2 regions of the Paenibacillus donghaensis genome follow, and region 2 is predicted to be linked to the other one. Evidence: a T-box and tRNA genes for the amino acid it is inferred to sense, from the RefSeq annotation. Region 2 holds a T-box; the other holds one or more tRNA genes.

Region 1 (6,408 bases), 3.5 Mb from region 2:
ATGCATTTGGCATTGATGGTGACAGCTTCGCCAGTTTCGAGGGGTATGCGGCAAGCCAGGTCTATCCTTATGCCATGCTGACGCTGGCCTGTTTCTCGGCCGTCTGGGCCGCAGGCACAGTGGTCAAAGAGCGTGACCGGGGAACCGGGGAGTTCCTCTTCACCTTGCCCTATAGCCGACTGAACATTTTTTTCTCCAAAATCGTTGCCCAGCTGGTGCTGATCAGCCTGATCTTTGTCATTTGCAGCGCGGTGACCTGGTTGCTGGGAGCAGCTACGGTTGGGGTGGAGTCGCCATCTGGCCTGCTGCTGATGCTGTTCTCCGGGTACCTGCTGACGCTGGCTTTTGCCGGAATGGGTTATGGATTAACCAGCTGGTTCCAGGGAGAGCGTGCGGCTTGGTCGACTGCACTGGGTCTGGTGCTTGGCAGTTTCATGCTGAATATGTTCTCCGGCGGTGAGTTGGTGGATACGGTTCGTAATCTGTCGCTGTTTCGGCTCTTTGATCCGGCCAGTCTTGTGAGAGGAGCAGGCTTGACAGCCGCCGGGTGTACCGTTACATTAGGGCTATATATTGCCGGAATCGCCCTGGGCGCGTTCACGTTACGGAGAAGGGACTTATTATAAAAGATGGCGAGCAAGAAGCAGGCGGTAATTGAAGCAGGCACGCGTTTATTCTATAGTCAAGGGATTCTGCAGACCAGTATGGAGCAGATTGCGGAAGCTGCTCCGGTGGCCAAGATGACGATTTATAATTATTTTCAGAGCAAGGAAGGCTTGCTTGATGCGGTGATCGACAATCTGCTGGAAACGTTAATGACGCTGTCCCGTGAAGTGATGGATTCGGCCCAGAACCCGCTGGAGGCGCTGTCGCTGTTCTACCATGACCGTGACCGGTTCGCGATGGATATCTCTGAGACTTTCATCCGTGACCTGATGACCTCCTTCCCGGACCAGCTGACCCGGATGACTGAGTTCAACCGCAAGGTCGTTATACCTGAGTTCGAAAGCCTGATCTTTAAGGGCCAGCAGCTGGGCCAGATCCGCAAAGATATTTCCCCCCATATTCTGATCACTTTCGTGACCTTTATGAAGGAATTCGCCAAACGCCCCGATCTCTACGACGGCATGGGCAGTCTGGATGTGCTGAGCGAGCAGCTGATGACGATCCTGTACCACGGGATTATCCATCCGGATCATAAGGTGGCCGGGGATGGCGCGCTTGGGAATTCCCTCTAATTCCCGTAACCATATCGAAGGGGTTGTGCGGATTCGTTTGGCTTTTTTTTCGCATACTGGGCATGCTAAGTTCAGAGCAGAGCATCAATCAACATGCGACTAAAGGAGAAGAACGAGCATGCATTGGATATACTTCGCGAAGCTGTTCCGGACCCGATTTCAAGCAGGCTGTCTGGCCAAAAGACTGGAGCAGGACGGTTGGATCTACGGCTATCATGACCCACGTTTTGTGGAAATTTACCGATCCCGTAAAGGACGATATGGTGTGCGCTTTCTGCCCTGAGAAGATTTGCTAATTCATCCTTGACTTAAACAGGGAAAGTGCTGTATATTATTTATTGTCGCTGTTTGAATATGTTTACTGACGCGGGGTGGAGCAGCCCGGTAGCTCGTCGGGCTCATAACCCGAAGGCCGCAGGTTCAAATCCTGCCCCCGCAACCAATTTATTCTTAAGCAGCCATTGTATATTCGGATAGTTTAGATCCGGGCCCTTAGCTCAGTTGGTTAGAGCGGTCGGCTCATAACCGATTGGTCACAGGTTCGAGTCCTGTAGGGCCCACTTCTCAAGAACCCTTACGTAGTAAGGGTTTTTTGCTGTGTTTGGGATTTCTTATGGTGTCTGAAAAGGAGCGGCTGAACTGTCAAAGCCTGCTGAGCCATGGAGCCAGCTCTCGGAAATCAACATTCCAGTGGGAAGAACTGCACTGGAACTGAACGTGGATATGGACGGTGACTTCTACGCGGCAAACATAGCGCCCTTTAGTCTACTTTAAGTTCTACATAAGGAATTTTGAGTGTAACTTGAGTCCCTTCTCCGACAACACTATTGATCGTCAGTCCATACTGTTCGCCGTACATTAGAATCGCTCGATCATTTACATTTTTAAGTCCATAACCTTTAGATTGAGATTTAAGCAAAAGAACAAGCCGCTCTTGCTCCACTCCAACCCCATTGTCAGTTATCTGTAGAACCATACTTTGCTCTTCTTTCTTGGCTGAGAGATGTATTATTCCATCACCGTCTTCACGGTTTTCAATTCCATGAATGATCGCATTTTCGACTAAAGGTTGGAGCATCAAATTGGGCATAAGGCAAGAAAGAATGGAATCATCAATCTGATAGTCCACTTTGAAATTGTTGTTGTGCATAATCAATTGGATATTAATATAGGACTGCACATTAAGAATTTCATCCGAAACCAATATAAGATTCTCTCCCTTATTGAGAGTAGTACGATAAAATGTTGATAAAAGCTGTGCCATTTCACTAATATCCGTCGCATGGATTCGCAGTGCTCTCCAATTAATTAAAGAGAGGGAATTGTAAAGGAAATGAGGGTTGATTTGCGCCTGCAGAGCTTTCATCTCATATTCCTTGCGTGCGATTTCTGCCACATACACAGTATCAATAAGAGTCTTGGTTTTCCCCACCATATTTCCAAATCCTCTGATCAGATCACCAATTTCATCTTTAGACTCGCTAGAGACTTTAATTTCCAAATTCCCTTCTCCAACAAGCTTCATGCTTTTATGCAGTCGATGAATAGGCAACATAATTCTACGAGAAAAGAGAGTGCCCGCCACCACAACTGCCGCGATGCAGGCGGCAATCATCAACAGGACGATCAAGGCAATCCACCATGCGGACTTTGTGATTAGACTTGTCGGCTTATATAAATATACGTTCCATCCCGCAAGCGGGACAGTAGAAGACAAGACGGTGTAGCTCTCTCCATGCCAATGCAACCTATCGGCTGTCTTAGCGGTAACCGGAATATCCGGATTTTCACGGTTAGCTCTCGAGGAATAGACGGTATTTCCGCTTGAGTCCAATATAATAATCTCCGAGCCGTGAGATTGGAGGGGCTCAAAAGTTGTGAATAGTTTATCATAGTTAACCCGTGCAAATAGAATATTATCTTTGGGATTTCTTTGTTTCGTGCTAAGGATTCTGCGGACACTATATATGTTTTTTTCACTGGCAGACCAAAGAACATCAACCGATTTCATTATATTCGGGTACCAGGAGGTTCTCCTTATTTCATCTATAGGGATTACGGTGTTTCCGTGTTGAGGTAAATTAGTCCCAGTATAAAGCGTGATTTGTTCTACACCAGGATTCAAGTAACGTGCGATATAGAAGTTTTGATCGATTACGTTAGTTAACTGATCATACATTTCATATTGACTGGTATAAGTGTTGTTCGCGGCATTTATAATTTCTTGATTGAAGCTCAGAAAGTTCATTAATTTATTATAAACATCTAGTAGATTGTTTACAGCTAAGACACTTTGAGTTAATGTGGCATTTAGATCGGCTTTTGATTGCTGCACTAAGAGTGACCTGGTTTTCGAGAAGCAAAAACTTCCGAGAACAATCACAGGAATCATACTTACCAGTAAAAAAGAAAGCTTTATTTTGGTTTGAAATCGAAAGTCACCGATTCTCTGTTTAAAAGCCCGCCATATCTGCATGCTATTCCTCTCCCAAGTTGATATTATTTCTGATTCAGCTGTCGGAATTTCTCAGGAGTTTGCCCGAAAAAATCTCTGAAATTTTGGCAAAAATAAGAAACGTTTTGGAATCCCACTTTATAGCAAATGTCCGATACTTTTAGATGTGTCTGCATCAGCAATTCTTTCGCTATTTTCATACGAACGTTTTTAATATACTTGTTTAATCCGTAACCCGTATTTTTCTTAAAAATTGAACTTAAATAATGAGGAGACAAATGTACCTTTGCAGCAAGAAGATCCAAACTCAAATCCTCGCCATAATGATCCTCGATGTACTGCTTTACAGAGGCAATATCTCGATTTAAAAATTCCGAACGGCTGTACTCTTGTTCAAGACGAGCAATACCTTCAAATATGATTTCTTTTATTTCCTTTAATTCTTCTGATTTGTATAGTTTTTCGATTTCTCGACTCAACTCTATTTCAGTGATAGGTGCTGAATAAGTCATAATTTCCTGATACAAAGAGGAAAACATATACTTGACATATAATTGAGAGAATTGAGGCTGCTTCGCATATTTTTGATACAATAAATCTGTATTGGCTCTAAGACTAAAAAAATCCCTATCCATCAAATCACTTCTGATTTTGTTTACTAAATCATTATCTGATAGTTCGGGGAGCCTATCATCAGAAAAATAAAAATCTTTTTTGACATCAAATACAAAATAATCCGGTGAGAAGAATCGGTATTCCATCAGTTGATCTAATTGAATCAGAGCCGTCGAAAGATCCGGTAACATGGTGATTTCATCATTAATAGCAAGGTAGCAATTCACTTTATATTTCTTTAGTATGCTGTCTCGTATATGCATGCCTAATTCATGGACTGAATAGAAAGACCATGATTGAAGCTGGGAGAACAGCAGCAGACTTTGACAATCATTTAGATTTAAGTAATCAATCTGCCCCTCTAACAAAGACAAGATAAATTCCTCGAAATCCGGTTCGACATTCTCAAAAAAATTCTTTTCAAATTCCATCAAAACCATTCCATGATAATGATTGGGTAGACCGAAAGAAACATCCTTCATTGGGGACGGCATTCCCAAGCCGTTAACCAGATTAAAAAGCACATGTTTCTTAACAAAACCTTGTTTAATTTGCGAAGCGACATTTTCCTGTTTTTGCTCCGTTAACTGATCAATTACTTTTTGCATGGAATTTTGAAATGCTTCAACATTGATCGGTTTGAGGAGATATTCAGAAACGCCGAGGGAGATGGCCGTTTTTGCATATTCAAATTCGGCGAAGCCGCTGAACAGAATAACTTTCAATTGGGATTGAAGGCTTAAAGCTTTTTTTGAAAGCTGCAGTCCATCCATTAATGGCATTCTAACATCAGTAAAGAGGATATCTACGGATTTTTGCTCTAAATAATCGAGAGCTTTTCGTCCGTTTTCCGCCGTTTCGACATGGAGGGGAAACCCCAGTTCATGAATGAGAAATTCAATACCCTCCCGTTCTTCCCTTTGGTCATCTACTACTAATATGCTTAACATTTCGGTCGTCCTCTCCAAGCGCAGTATGCCAAACGCAGCAATTCATTTTGATTGTACCATGTTTTAAATGAATTCATTTAGCGGGCAAAACAAGTTGCTTAAAGTGAGTTATATATTTGTGTAAAACGGAATTTATTTGCGTTTACGGTTAAATGGCCATAGTTCTACAATAAAGATGCAATAGAATATGGATTCCGTTCTTATAATTAAGGGGGTTTATGTAATGAAATCGAAAATTAAAAAGTCTGCTTCTATCTTGTTGACAGCGCTTTTAGCTGCTTCTCTCGCAGGCTGTCAAAACTCCAATAACAACAATACCACCCAAGATTCTGCGGTCAATTTGAATGATCCGGCATGGAAGAAAGCCATGACGACACCTTTTGAAGCCTATCCTGAAACCGTTAACTATACGGTTGGAGAGACAGCGACTAGCTATACGTCGCTTGCGGGGACATCTTATGAGGGAGATAATTCTACCAACAATGCTTGGACAAGATATTTTAAAAATAAACTCAACGTGCAAAACAAAGTTGCATTTGAAGCGAATGACGGCACGGATTATGTTCAAAAGGTTTCGATGGCCATTGTAGGGGGCACTATTCCCGACATCATGGTGGTTCCCGACCAGACCACCCTACAACAGCTCTATGATAACGATCTGATTGCGGATTTGACGGATGCCTATAAAAACTGTGCCAGCGACCGAATCAAGGAGATTTACGATTCCTATGATGGCCGTGTTCTGGAGACCGCCAGGTTTGACGGCAAAATAATGGCGCTGCCAACTACCGAAATTTCACACGGCCCGGGTGTGCTTTGGTTGCGTAAAGACTGGATGGACAAACTGGGCCTCTCCGAGCCCAAAACGATGGATGATGTAGAAAATATTATTACTCAATTTGTAGAGAAAGATCCCGGCGGCAATGGAGCCGGAAAAACGGTCGGTCTTGTGGTCGACAATGAAAATGTCGCCGGAATATCCGGGGGGCCATATGAATTGAACAACATTTTTGCGCTGTATGGCGCCTTCCCGAAACAGTGGATTAAGGATGGAAGCGGCAAGGCGGCTTATGGTTCCGTGCAGCCTGAAATGAAACCTGCCCTTGCAAAGCTGGCGGATATATACAAAAAGGGATTGATTGACCGACAA
Region 2 (6,408 bases):
CTGCTAAATATTCCAAAAACTCAACTGCATTTAAATGAGGATATACGCCAAAATCCTGTGGTAAATAACCGAGTATGCCTCGCACAGTATTAGGATCCTTAGTAATATCGATGTCATTCCAGCTCACCTTACCCGCTGTGGGTTGAGTAATGGTTGATAGAATTCGCATCAAGGTTGATTTTCCAGCACCATTCGGACCTAACAATCCCAAAACACCTGTATTGATCTGAAGGGATAAGTCACGGAGCCCGTAAGAATCCCCCTTGTATTTCTTGCTTACGTTTTCAATGGTTAATTTCATAATTCCCTCCTGATGTATCTAGTAAAAACAAAGGGCTCTCCTATAACCTCAAGGGAGAACTCTAACATACGTTCATTGGGTTTGACGACGCCAAGGATGCTTTCCCCTCAAGTTTCACTAAGAATATTTTAGAATTTAAATATTTAAACGTCATACCGTCAGGAAACATTCGCGGGGAAAATAAAAAAGAGCATTATCCCTCAACATGAGATGAGGGACAATGCTCTTTTTTATTTGGCTCTATTTACTTGATTTGCAAGATACTTTACTCTTCTTGGAATATCTCCTTAATCCCCTCTAGTTCCCGGGGTTTAATTCCGGTAGGTAAAGAAAGTGGGGCAGCTTGCCCCCACGCTTCTATATGCAACTATACCGTATCCCGCCACCCAAAAGATAACGCGGCAGGATTCACTTCATGTTGTATCTAAGAATAAAGACACAACAAAAATTTGTATTAGTGGAGTCAATGATTTCATAGTATAATCTAGGAAATTATTCAATTGAAGGGCACTGCTTTCCTGGCTATGCCGGAGACAACCCCGCTGCTTATTGCGGGGTTGTTTTTATTTTTCATGAAAGGTGGAGGTTAACATGACTGAACTACAAGAATCAAGAGCTATCTTAACGAAAGAAGACCTAGTTAATCACTTTAAAAGCTACGGACTGATGGAAGGACAAAGCATATTTGTGCATACTTCGCTAAGCAAGCTGGGGTTTGTCGTTGGAGGAGCCGAAACGTTAATTCGGTCTCTTCTAGAAATTGTTGGAGAAGAAGGAACCTTGATGATGCCTTCCCAAACCTGGAAGAATCTCGATCCTTCAACGGGCGTGCACTGGAAAGAACCTGTAGAATGGTGGCCCATTATTCGGGAACACTGGCCTGCCTTTGATAAAGATATTACCCCGGCAATCGGTATGGGCGTCGTGGCCGAAATGTTTCGCAAATGGCCGGGGGCCAAAAGGTCGGATCACCCTGCACGATCCATAGCCGCGGTAGGCAAACATGCTGCATATATTACAAACACTCATGATTTAAGCAATATTTTTGGTGATGGCTCCCCGTTGGATAAATTATATCAACTGAATGGTTACGTGCTCTTAATTGGCGTAGGCCATGATAAAAATACATCCCTGCATTTAGCCGAAACCAGAGCCGACTTCCCTGGGAAGCAAATGGTCAACGAAAGCAGTGCGATCATGGCTGACGGGACTCGCAAATGGGTGACTTACAATACCCAGGCTATGGACGACAGCGATTTTGTCTCCTTAGGGGAAGAATATGAGAAAGAAAGAAATCTGAGGGTACATCGAATCGGGAATACCGATGTCCGATTTCTGGAACAAAAGCCGCTAGTCGACTGGGCCACGGCCTGGATGGAGAGGCATAGGGTCTAATCACATCCAACTGTACGGCAGACCTCTTTCACTAAAGATGTGTTGGGACTAGTGCGGTGCTCCAATCAGGCAATCAACAGGCCCGAAGGAATCTCTATGGGTGCAACAAGTACCGTCAGTCTTGAAGAAAGGCTATCCTTGCATAGGATAGCCTTTTCCTTGAGTGAAAATATAAATGATCTCTGTATCCCGCTTACGTCAGCAAAATGCCAAACTACGACAAAAAAGCTACATCGAGGATAGCACGTCATTTCCTAGTGGACTACAATTTCTGTTGTTCCAATAAACTAGTTTCTTCTTCAATCCGAGTAATATCAATACGCTCGAACAATAGCTTTAAGTTCTGGATTTTTCGGTTAGCTGGAACTGAAGTCAACCTCCAAACCGGTGGTTCAAGTGTTAGGAACTTTCCTATTTCTTCACAGGAGAAGGGAATAAACGGGTGCAGTACATTGGATAAATTCACTATAATTTGCACACATGTGTTCAGTGTATACCCACACGCTTCTCGGTTTTCCTTAATCTGTACCCATGGCTTTTGTTCATCAAAGAATTTGTTTGCTTGGCGAACGTAAGTAAAAATCAGCTCAATGGCTTCCTTTAGATGACCATCTTCAATTAAGGCCCCGGACTTAACGTACCCATCCTCAATAGTTCTCTTCCATTCTTCACTAAGATTACCGTCTGGAACGTATCCCTCAAAAGACTTGTCGATAAAAGCCAATGTACGATTAACCAAATTCCCAAATGCGCCAAGCAATTCCCCATTGTGGCTATGGATGAACTCCCTCCATGAGAAATCAGTATCCCGGTGCTCAGGCCCGTTTGCTATTAAAAAATAACGAATGGAATCCGGTTGATAGCGACTCAACATGTCCGGTACCCATACCGCCCAATTGTTACTTGTCGAAAACTTTTTTCCTTCTAAGGTCATGTATTCACAGGATATGATTCGATCTGGCAAATGGAGATCCCCCACACCTAAGAGTAGCGCCGGCCAAACCACTGTATGGAAAGGTATATTATCTTTACCATGTACATAATAAGCGATTGTTTTCTCCTTCCCTTCCAACCAGAAAGATTCCCAGCTACCCCCTGTCTCTGCAGCCCACTGCTTGCTTGCCGATAAGTAGCCGCTGACCGCTTCGATCCAAACGTAGATTTTTTTATCTTCGAACCCTTCAAGCGGTACATCTACACCCCAGGTTAAGTCCCTGGTTACAGCACGATCTTGAAGTCCTTCTTTTAAGTAGCGTCCAGTTAACTGTATAGCATTTCCTTTCCATCCTTGAGCTTGTTTGGCATACTCGGTCAATTCAGCTTGGAATCGAGAGAGCGCAAGGTAATAATGCTCTGTTGGACGCTGGGTGGGGGGATTCCCACAAATCTTGCAAGTCTTGTCTGACAGGTCTTCAGGATCTAACAGAGTTGAACAAAAATCACATTGATCACCTCGGGCGCGGTTCCCACACACAGGGCAAATCCCTTCAACGTATCGATCCGGTAAGAATCGTTGATCTGTTTCACAATAGGTCTGCTGTATTTCTTTCTTGTACAAATGTCCATTTTCCAATAAACTCAAAAACAATTCTTGAACTACATGATGATGAAATTCTTGGTCAGTACGTGTGTACAAATCATAAGTAAATCCCAGTTGCTTAAAACACTCGGCAAACTCCTGATGAAATCGATCTGCAATATCCCCTGGAGTGACACCCTCTTTAATGGCCTGGACTGCGACAGGTGTACCGTGGCAATCACTCCCTGATACGTACAATACCTGTTCTCCCTTTGCCCGAAAATAACGTGCTAGCACATCTCCTGGCAATAAACTTGCCAAACGTCCCAAATGCAATGAACCGTTCGCATAAGGCCAAGCTCCGCCAATAAAAATATTTGCCATGAAAACTCCCCCTTTTTTGACACACAAAAAAACCCTCATCCCAAAGGGACGAGAGCCTGCGCTCACGTGGTACCACCCAATTTTATTAATGCCTTGCGGCATTAACCTCTTCAGGTACGACGCGTTTCCCGCGTTTATACCCTAGCACTGTAACGGGTGCGGGTTCCGGCGCAGTCTACAACCACATGAGGGTTCGATGCGCAGCTCAGAGACCATATTCCCAAAGTTATTCTTTACCCCTTTTCAGCAACCGGGGCTCTCTGTTAAAAGACATCACCGTGGTACTCTTTCTCTTCATAGCTTTTGTTTGCATATTCAAGTTATTGGAAATTATACTGAATATGATTTCCTAAGTCAAGGTTATTATTGTGTTAATCCCCGTTGCCTCCTGTTAAGGACCGAGAGGCCTCTATTTGTACTGAATTTGGCTAATGCAGTACTGTTGCGGACTGAGGAGCCGCTATTGAAGTAACTTTGCCTCGTTTGAGGCCTGAATTCATACAATAACGGCCATACGGTCCGCCACAGCCAAAAAGTAGGCGAAATCGCCTGAATAGAGGCTATAGGGTCCGTATAAACAGCACTACCAAACAAAAAACCGCCCGGAGGGCGGTTGGTTTATGCGAAGGATGGTTTTCTGTCGTCTACCTTGCCGCTGATGCGTTTGACATATTCCTTGTCAGCGCCCTCTTCGGAAGGTCCAATATACACGGTGGTGCCGGAATGCTTGGTCCACTGTCCGCTGTCCGCTTGGTTCACCGGCTCAGTTGCGGGTTTCAACCGGCTGGACTTGCGGGTAGATCCGGTGATCCGGGCGATGTCTTTGCGTGAACGCTTGTTCATGGCGAATCCCCTCCTGCCAGGTTTCTGATCGTAATCAACAGCTCATCGTTATCTTCCACAATCTTGGCCAATTGCTCATCCGTTAAAGTATGATTGCCTGTAATATGAACCGATAACACATGATTCCTATCTAAAGGATAGCATAGGATATATACCTGCGCAATCTCGTGGCGGTCAAAAAACGTCCAATTTCCGCTGCGGAAGGCGTCGATCACATAAATCCGCTGCTCTCCTTCCGTCTTGCCTTCATTGTCACTAATGTGGAACGAGCGGCCACGCCCGACATTCCCGCCCACCTGGCGGATCAGTACCCCGGTCTGTTTCCAGATGGCCGCCCCGGTTACCCGGAACTCCGCAGGAGCCAGGAGTGCGTTGCGGATCGCCTCCGCGTATGCCGAATATCGTTCACCGGCATCTACAATGGTAATATTACGAATATACTCCCAGAAAAAATGCAAAATGCTCTGCTTGCGCCTAAGTGCCACTTCAGGATTCAGAAACACCTTCTCTGCTTCCATCGCCTTCTTGATCTCTCCACAGGCCGTATCCACGGCTGCCGCATATTTCCCGTCACTGCGCCTGCCATAGCTCAGCAAGGTGAGTCCAGCCAAATCCGAGAGCAGATGGTATTCGGAAACATTCGTATCCTTGATCAGATCATTGCGTTCAGCCAGATCCCTCGGAATGAGGCAGAAGACCCTTTTGCGGCCCAGCCTTCCCCAGAACAGGCCCATTTCAAATACCGTATTATCCCTCGTAATAAACACAGTCTTGTCGCGGATCAGCGCCACATCATCGGCAGCAAATATAAATACGCCAAAATCATTGCCGTTCAGCTCATCCTCCAGTGCTTCCATGGTATAGCTATTGGCGCCAAAGGTGCCTGCGTACCAAGGGTTTACTTGAGCAGTATATTCCAGCTGCGAGCTGACGGCACGGGCGTAGTCGATCGCTTCGCGGGAGCAGCCGATAAACACATTCGGCTTACTATGGGTTATTGTCAAGGTACCGCTCTCCTTTGAGAAGTGATTTATCCTATATTTGTAAGTATACAGGCAACTCCACAAGGGGGAAAGTATTCTTGCTCGTGTCTCCGGCAAAGCAGTGATTTTTACAAATCAATCGCATTAAATACAGCCTTGCTTCGACAGATTACTATTACGATCAGCAGCAGATTAATGCTTACTTGCAGCAGCAGATTAATGCTTACTTGCAGCAGCAGAATCCCTATGCTTGTGCCTGTTGAGAATTCGATACTATTCAGTGCCCAATATCCGGGTAAGATGTATTTTACATAGGGTATATAATTCATAATTGAGAAAACTGCATACATGAGCAGGACAAGGACCACGGATACAACCATTCTAAGTTTCGTAGAAAAGAGCAGAACCAGGTAGCATAATAAGAGAATGAACATATACACACCTAGAATAAGTACAACTTCTGATAATAGGCTCAAATTCATTTCAACGGGTAAATAATAAATCGATCCATAAATGAAAACGGTACCATTTTCCCACGCCATTTCCCAGAGCTGGCTTCAGCTAAATTTAGACCCGCATGACGAAGTAAGGCATTTCCGTGTGAGTAACCACTAAGATCACCAGCTTCTCCTAACACACCGGCTAGAGTGGTTACATTTACACCTCGAATGGTAAGTAACTTTTGGGCATAGGGAATGCGCTCCAATACGAGATGTACTTCGTGTTCAATCTGCTCAAGCTGGTGATGCGCCAAGTTGTATTCTTCGAGCAGTTGACCCAAGTGCAACTTGTAGGCTTGTAGCGCCTTTGTAGCACCAACGCTGCGTTTAGCTAGTGTAATAAGCTGCTCGGCCCGCCGTAAACCTGCATGACGTTTTACGTATTGTTTCCAGCCGGCAATGACTTGCTCTGTCGTTAATAGTCGGGAAACATTTAATGGCGGTATTCCTCAAGATAAAACAGGTAAATGGAATCAGGCATCC

What was found. A T-box is a leader RNA that pairs with one kind of tRNA and senses whether it is charged. The one in region 2 lies ahead of metG (methionine--tRNA ligase), so its partner is inferred to be a tRNA-Met.
Region 1: it encodes a tRNA-Met, which carries the amino acid that the T-box ahead of metG (methionine--tRNA ligase) is inferred to sense. The anticodon was not compared.

The regions. Positions count from the first base shown of each region.
Region 1 is NZ_CP021780.1:5,130,702-5,137,109, reverse strand. It holds gene B9T62_RS23545 (ABC transporter permease subunit) at 1-626, shown strand, start outside; gene B9T62_RS23540 (TetR/AcrR family transcriptional regulator) at 630-1,238, shown strand; gene B9T62_RS40050 (hypothetical protein) at 1,357-1,521, shown strand; tRNA gene B9T62_RS23535 (tRNA-Met) at 1,604-1,680, shown strand; tRNA gene B9T62_RS23530 (tRNA-Ile) at 1,725-1,798, shown strand; gene B9T62_RS23525 (sensor histidine kinase) at 1,999-3,714, opposite strand; gene B9T62_RS23520 (response regulator transcription factor) at 3,738-5,258, opposite strand; gene B9T62_RS23515 (extracellular solute-binding protein) at 5,482-6,408, shown strand, end outside.
Region 2 is NZ_CP021780.1:1,587,808-1,594,215, reverse strand. It holds gene B9T62_RS06625 (ABC transporter ATP-binding protein) at 1-301, opposite strand, end outside; gene B9T62_RS06620 (AAC(3) family N-acetyltransferase) at 893-1,696, shown strand; gene metG (methionine--tRNA ligase) at 1,959-3,599, opposite strand; T-box leader at 3,641-3,906, opposite strand; gene B9T62_RS06610 (hypothetical protein) at 4,218-4,442, opposite strand; gene B9T62_RS06605 (TIR domain-containing protein) at 4,439-5,446, opposite strand; gene B9T62_RS06600 (hypothetical protein) at 5,554-5,754, opposite strand; partial or broken gene B9T62_RS41690 (transposase) at 5,949-6,344, opposite strand.